Regions from separate parts of the Neobacillus sp. SRL179 genome, predicted to be linked through region 2. Evidence: a T-box and tRNA genes for the amino acid it is inferred to sense, from the RefSeq annotation. Region 2 holds a T-box; the other holds one or more tRNA genes.
The links. The T-box of region 2 lies ahead of pheS (phenylalanine--tRNA ligase subunit alpha). A T-box ahead of a tRNA ligase gene usually reads a tRNA of that ligase, here a tRNA-Phe.

Region 1 (3,374 bases), 150 kb from region 2:
TAACCTGTTCCTTGATATCCCCAAGAGGCGTCGAGCGGATGCTCAACGAGTGGTAACAACTCTATATGAGTAAACCCATGTTCAAGTACGTAGGGTATAAGTTCTAACACCAATTCCCTATAGGTGAAGTAGCTGCCGTCTAGATGCTTTTTCCACGAACCAAGATGGACTTCATAAATGACTGCTGGTTCCGATAAAATGTTTTTTCTTTCTCTTCGCTTCATCCAATGATCATCTTGCCAGTCATATTCCTCATTGGAATAGACAATCGATGCTGTTTGGGGTCTGACTTCCGAGTAAAAGGCAAATGGATCTGCCTTAAGGAGCTTTTCACCGAAATGTGTAATAATTTCATACTTATAAATGGTTCCGGTAAGATCCTGATTAATTATAATCGCCCAAACTCCCTCATCATTTACTTTCTGTAGTTCATATCCTTCACCATTCCAGTTATTAAGATCGCCTGTAAGCCTCACTTGATAAGCATTTGGAGCCCACACACAAAACCTTGTATACACTTGATCGGAATTCTTAAAAATATGAGCGCCAAAAAGCTGATGACTCTGGTAAAAGCTGCCTTCATGGAACAAATGCAGCTGATAATCGGTTGGGTATAACGTATTCACAGTCATGGCTCTCCTCATCCTCAATGAAAATATGTATTTCTTTGAACAATTATAAGTGCAAATGAAGCATAAGCCTCAAAAAACTTTTTTATCTTTTCCGACAACAATTGATGTAAGATGATACTGTTTACCCTTTTTCAGCATAATTAAACACAAAACGACAAAAATCTCGTCAATATATGACAGAATTTTATCAAGTTTTTTATAAAATTTTATAAAATTAAGGTCAAAAAAGTTATTTATTTATTAATAATTTAGTTGGGTGATATACATTGTAAACGAGGCAAATGTAAGCGGTATCAATCATTTTTAAAGAGAAGATAACCAGTTAAATATTATTTTAATATAATAAATTTAATCTTTTATGCTGCCTTTTGCAGGAAAGGAAATGAAGGTTTTGGAAGACTTAATTTTATCTCAAATCAAAAGCGTATTTATATTCTACTGACACCATCTGTCTTTTCATAAAAAATTGCATACAAAAAAACTGATAACAGTATGTTATCAGTTTTTATCTATGACCCCTACGGGACTCGAACCCGTGTTACCTCCGTGAAAGGGAGGTGTCTTAACCGCTTGACCAAGGGGCCGATTATATTTATGGCGGAGAAGGAGGGATTTGAACCCTCGCGCCGGTCACCCGACCTACACCCTTAGCAGGGGCGCCTCTTCAGCCACTTGAGTACTTCCCCATAATTGGCTCCGCAGGTAGGACTCGAACCTACGACCGATCGGTTAACAGCCGATAGCTCTACCACTGAGCTACTGCGGAACATTAAAATGGTGGGCCTAAATGGACTCGAACCATCGACCTCACGCTTATCAGGCGTGCGCTCTAACCAGCTGAGCTATAGGCCCCAATTGGAGCGGGTGATGGGAATCGAACCCACTACATCAGCTTGGAAGGCTGAGGTTTTACCAGTAAACTACACCCGCATAATAATTTTTAAAAGGGGCGGCTGATGGGAATCGAACCCACGAATGCCTGAACCACAATCAGGTGCGTTAACCACTTCGCCACAGCCGCCATAAGAATATATTCAATTAAAAATGGTGGCTCAGGACGGAATCGAACCGCCGACACAAGGATTTTCAGTCCTTTGCTCTACCGACTGAGCTACTGAGCCACACTTAGTGGCGGTCTGGACGGGACTCGAACCCGCGACCTCCTGCGTGACAGGCAGGCATTCTAACCAACTGAACTACCAGACCGTATTGCGGGGACAGGATTTGAACCTGTGACCTTCGGGTTATGAGCCCGACGAGCTACCAGACTGCTCCACCCCGCGACAATAATAAATAATTCGGTGAATCTATGCTCCAAGCTTGCATGGACTGTATCAATCTCAGTAAGCTAATTCAAGCAGCGATTCGATTGACACAACTCGCAGATTATTCACTGAAGCAATGCTCGTTGCTCCACCCCGCGACAATAAAAGGCATAAAAATTATGGAGGAGGAAGAGGGATTCGAACCCCCGCGCGGTGTTACCCGCCTGTCGGTTTTCAAGACCGATCCCTTCAGCCAGACTTGGGTATTCCTCCGTGTGTAATATAAAGTTTCATGGTGGACCTTGTAGGACTCGAACCTACGACCGGACGGTTATGAGCCGTCTGCTCTAACCAGCTGAGCTAAAGGTCCAAGTTGAAGTACTTTTAAATGATATTGGTAGCGGCGGAGGGGATCGAACCCCCGACCTTACGGGTATGAACCGTACGCTCTAGCCAGCTGAGCTACACCGCCAAATATTCAAATTTAAATTTTGGTGGAGTCTAGGGGGATCGAACCCCTGACCTCCTGCGTGCAAAGCAGGCGCTCTCCCAGCTGAGCTAAGACCCCATTTGAAAAGGAGATGGTCGGGAAGACAGGATTCGAACCTGCGACCCCTTGGTCCCAAACCAAGTGCTCTACCAAGCTGAGCTACTTCCCGAAATAATGCGCCCTGAGAGATTCGAACTCCCGACCTTTTGATTCGTAGTCAAACACTCTATCCAGCTGAGCTAAGGGCGCATATGAATTTGTTGTAATGGTGCCGAGGACCGGAATCGAACCGGTACGGTAGTCACCTACCGCAGGATTTTAAGTCCTGTGCGTCTGCCAGTTCCGCCACCCCGGCATTAATGGAGCGGAAGACGGGATTCGAACCCGCGACCCCCACCTTGGCAAGGTGATGTTCTACCACTGAACTACTTCCGCATATAAGAAATTAAATGATGCGGGTGAAGGGAGTCGAACCCCCACGCCTTGCGGCGCCAGATCCTAAGTCTGGTGCGTCTGCCAATTCCGCCACACCCGCATATTCATTTAAATGGTGAGCCATGAAGGACTCGAACCTTCGACCCTCTGATTAAAAGTCAGATGCTCTACCAACTGAGCTAATGGCTCGTATAGTGGTGCCGGCGAGAGGAATTGAACCCCCAACCTACTGATTACAAGTCAGTTGCTCTACCAATTGAGCTACCCCGGCAAATAATAATTTGGAATAATATATGGTGGAGGATGACGGGATCGAACCGCCGACCCTCTGCTTGTAAGGCAGATGCTCTCCCAGCTGAGCTAATCCTCCATATATTGCCTGGCAACGTCCTACTCTCACAGGGACGCATGTCCCAACTACCATTGGCGCTGAGAAGCTTAACTTCCGTGTTCGGTATGGGAACGGGTGTGACCTTCTCGCCATAATTGCCAGACCATTTATTCGACACTATTTTATTATAATGTCTTTTTGATATTTTTCAAGAGGAAATT
Region 2 (3,374 bases):
GGACAGCATTTCTTTTTTCTCGTCTGCAGAGGAATTATTCCAGATCACTTCAAACAGGACGCCAAGTCCCGGAAGCATTTTTTCCTGGCCATTTTGAATCGCATCTACAATCGTATCTTCTAATTGGTCTTGCGTATTCCCAGAAACGTTTTGAATTATGGCATTGCGTAAATTTAAATCCATACTACACACTCCTTTTGTTTACCTTCATTCCTTACTATCATTTCTAGTTTTTGGTTTTATTATGTATGAAAAATGGGCTATAATGAGAAAATCAACACAGCAATTTAAAAGGAGAACCGGTTTTGAAATATATTGAATCTGTCAATAATCCTAAAGTAAAACAATGGAAAAAACTTTTAACGAAAAAAGAACGGGATAAGACTGACTCGTTTTTGGTGGAAGGTTTTCATTTAGTAGAGGAAGCGCTGAAACAAGGCGAGCAAATTATCGAAATCATTATTTCTGAAAAAGTAGAAATACCGCCGCGTTGGGATATTGGCTCAACACTTGTTACTTCGGTTACGGAGGAAATTTCAGACCTTTTATCGGATACAGAAGCCCCACAGGGCATTTATGCTGTATGTCGGCAGCCAAATCCAAAAATTCACGACGCAAAAACCTATCTTTTCATCGATGCCGTTCAAGATCCAGGTAATCTGGGGACCATGATTCGAACAGCTGATGCCGCCGGGATTGAAGCTGTGGTAATTGGTCAAGGAAGCGTTGATATTTTTAACTCAAAAGTGCTAAGGTCGGCTCAAGGCAGTCATTTTCACCTTCCCATTATTAGAGGCAACCTTCATGAATGGATCGAAAAACTTCAAGAAAAAAATATACCTGTTTATGGAACAGCTTTAGAAGGGGCCTCTGTCTATACAGATATTACTCCTGAAGATTCGTTTGCCTTGATTGTCGGCAATGAGGGCAATGGTGTTGGCAAAGATATCCTTGCTAGTACCACAACCAACCTTTATATTCCGATCTTCGGTAAAAGTGAGTCACTTAATGTAGCCGTAGCAACGGGAATCTTACTCTATTATTTAAAAAAATAGGCGAAAGCACGTTTGACCTTTTAAGGAAAAATATTATATAATAGTGAACAATTGATTATAGTAAATACAATGACGGAGAAAAGTACCTTATCATGACCATTTAGGGAGAAAGTGCCTGGACTGGAAGCACTTTTATGGAATGGGTAAGCGAAGTTCACCTCCTGAGTAGGCATCGGGACCATTTGTTATAAATGTAAAGATGCATCGGCATAAGCCGTTATCCGAATGAAGCGAACACAATATCTTTATACATATCGTGTTTACAAGGGTGGTACCGCGAATAGTAAACCTCGTCCCTTTCCAGGGATGGGGTTTTTTTGTTTTTCGGTGCCTGACACCCTTTCTACTGCATTCAGGTTATTAATGGTGCCTGACACCCTTTCTACTGCGTTCGCGTTATTAATGGTGCTGACACTCATTCTATCGATAAAAATTAAGGAGGAATAGACATGCAAGAACGTTTAAAGGAATTGCAAGGAGAGGCTATTCAAAAAGTTGAACAGTCGACTAGCTTAAAAGAATTAAATGAAATTCGTGTGGCGTATTTAGGGAAAAAAGGTCCGATTACAGAAGTATTGCGTGGAATGGGCAAGCTTTCTGCAGAGGAGCGTCCGGTTATGGGGGCGCTCGCGAATGAAGTTCGTGAAGCAATCGCAGTAAAGATCGAATCAAAACAAAAGGGATTAGAAGAAGCAGCTGTTCTTGAAAAATTAGCATCTGAAAGCATTGATGTGACCCTGCCTGGCCGTCCAGTGAAAGCTGGAAACCATCATCCGCTCACAAGAATTATTGAAGAGATTGAAGATTTATTTATTGGAATGGGCTATCAGGTTGCTGAAGGACCAGAAGTAGAGCAAGATTATTATAACTTTGAAGCTCTTAATTTACCGAAAGGGCATCCAGCTCGCGACATGCAGGATTCTTTCTATATCACAGAAGACATTCTTCTTCGTACCCATACATCACCCGTTCAGGCTCGGACGATGGAAAAGAACCAAGGAAAGGGTCCAATCAAAATCATTTGCCCTGGTAAGGTATACCGTCGTGACAATGATGACGCGACACACTCACACCAGTTCATGCAAATTGAAGGCCTCGTTGTCGGTGAGAACATTCGCATGAGTGATCTTAAAGGAACACTAGAGATTTTTGCTAAAAAGATGTTTGGTGAAGATCGTGAAATCCGCTTAAGACCAAGCTTTTTCCCATTCACGGAACCATCTGTTGAAATGGACATCTCTTGTAAAATTTGTGGTGGTCATGGCTGTAATGTTTGTAAACAAACAGGCTGGATTGAAATTCTTGGTGCAGGGATGGTTCATCCAAACGTACTTGAGATGGCAGGTTATGACTCTAAAAAATACACAGGTTTTGCCTTTGGAATGGGACCTGAGCGAATTGCTATGTTGAAATACGGTGTTGATGACATCAGACACTTCTATACAAATGATGTTCGTTTCTTAAAACAATTTTCAAAACACGAGTAAGTTGAACGGCTGAAGCGGAATTTTTTACAAGAGGCTTCAGTTTTATAAAGGGATAATAAAGGAGGATGACGACATGTTTGTTTCGTACAAATGGCTCGAGGATTATATCGATTTAACTGGAGTAACAGCAACAGAGTTAGCTGAAAAAATCACCAAAAGCGGGATTGAAGTTGAGGGAGTAGAAGTTCTTAATGAAGGTATTAAAGGTGTTGTAGTCGGTCACGTATTAGAGCGTGTACAGCATCCGAATGCTGATAAATTAAGTAAATGTCTTGTCGATGTAGGCGAAGAATCTCCCGTTCAAATTATTTGCGGCGCACCGAATGTGGCGCAGGGACAAAAGGTTGCCGTTGCGAAAGCCGGAGCGGTATTACCAGGTAATTTTAAAATCAAACGGGCAAAATTGCGCGGAGAAGAATCAAACGGAATGATTTGTTCTTTAACTGAACTTGGTATGGAAGGAAAAGTGGTACCAAAGGAATACTCGGAAGGAATCTTTGTTTTCCCTGCGGATGCTGAGGTCGGAGTAAATGCTCTTGAACTTTTAGGCAGAGATGATCAAGTTTTAGAGCTAAGCTTAACACCAAACCGGGCGGATTGTTTAAGTATGCTGGGTGTAGCCTATGAGGTGGCAGCAATCCTCGGCAGAGAAGTAAAACTTCCTGAAACGAACCTAAATTCTGCAGCTGAGAAAGCAACTGATTACGTAAGTGTTGTGGTGGATTCACCAGAAGATAACCCGCTATATATTGCAAAAGTGATTAAAAATGTAAAAATTGGCCCATCACCGCTATGGATGCAAACGCGCTTAATGTCAGCTGGAATTCGTCCA

Region 1: it has a tRNA-Phe gene. The T-box ahead of pheS (phenylalanine--tRNA ligase subunit alpha) is inferred to sense a tRNA for this amino acid. The anticodon was not compared.

The regions. Positions count from the first base shown of each region.
Region 1 covers NZ_OZ481792.1:3,771,985-3,775,358, forward strand. The annotation lists gene glgB (1,4-alpha-glucan branching protein GlgB) at 1-632, opposite strand, end outside; tRNA gene AC4E8C_RS18685 (tRNA-Glu) at 1,145-1,216, opposite strand; tRNA gene AC4E8C_RS18690 (tRNA-Ser) at 1,228-1,318, opposite strand; tRNA gene AC4E8C_RS18695 (tRNA-Asn) at 1,324-1,398, opposite strand; tRNA gene AC4E8C_RS18700 (tRNA-Ile) at 1,408-1,484, opposite strand; tRNA gene AC4E8C_RS18705 (tRNA-Gly) at 1,489-1,562, opposite strand; tRNA gene AC4E8C_RS18710 (tRNA-His) at 1,581-1,653, opposite strand; tRNA gene AC4E8C_RS18715 (tRNA-Phe) at 1,678-1,753, opposite strand; tRNA gene AC4E8C_RS18720 (tRNA-Asp) at 1,762-1,838, opposite strand; tRNA gene AC4E8C_RS18725 (tRNA-Met) at 1,842-1,915, opposite strand; tRNA gene AC4E8C_RS18730 (tRNA-Ser) at 2,078-2,170, opposite strand; tRNA gene AC4E8C_RS18735 (tRNA-Ile) at 2,191-2,267, opposite strand; tRNA gene AC4E8C_RS18740 (tRNA-Met) at 2,293-2,369, opposite strand; tRNA gene AC4E8C_RS18745 (tRNA-Ala) at 2,390-2,465, opposite strand; tRNA gene AC4E8C_RS18750 (tRNA-Pro) at 2,480-2,556, opposite strand; tRNA gene AC4E8C_RS18755 (tRNA-Arg) at 2,563-2,636, opposite strand; tRNA gene AC4E8C_RS18760 (tRNA-Leu) at 2,654-2,742, opposite strand; tRNA gene AC4E8C_RS18765 (tRNA-Gly) at 2,748-2,822, opposite strand; tRNA gene AC4E8C_RS18770 (tRNA-Leu) at 2,841-2,922, opposite strand; tRNA gene AC4E8C_RS18775 (tRNA-Lys) at 2,936-3,011, opposite strand; tRNA gene AC4E8C_RS18780 (tRNA-Thr) at 3,018-3,093, opposite strand; tRNA gene AC4E8C_RS18785 (tRNA-Val) at 3,117-3,192, opposite strand; rRNA gene rrf (5S ribosomal RNA) at 3,200-3,316, opposite strand.
Region 2 covers NZ_OZ481792.1:3,617,167-3,620,540, reverse strand. The annotation lists gene sspI (small acid-soluble spore protein SspI) at 1-183, opposite strand, end outside; gene AC4E8C_RS17930 (TrmH family RNA methyltransferase) at 306-1,055, shown strand; T-box leader at 1,116-1,356, shown strand; gene pheS (phenylalanine--tRNA ligase subunit alpha) at 1,505-2,542, shown strand; gene pheT (phenylalanine--tRNA ligase subunit beta) at 2,616-3,374, shown strand, end outside.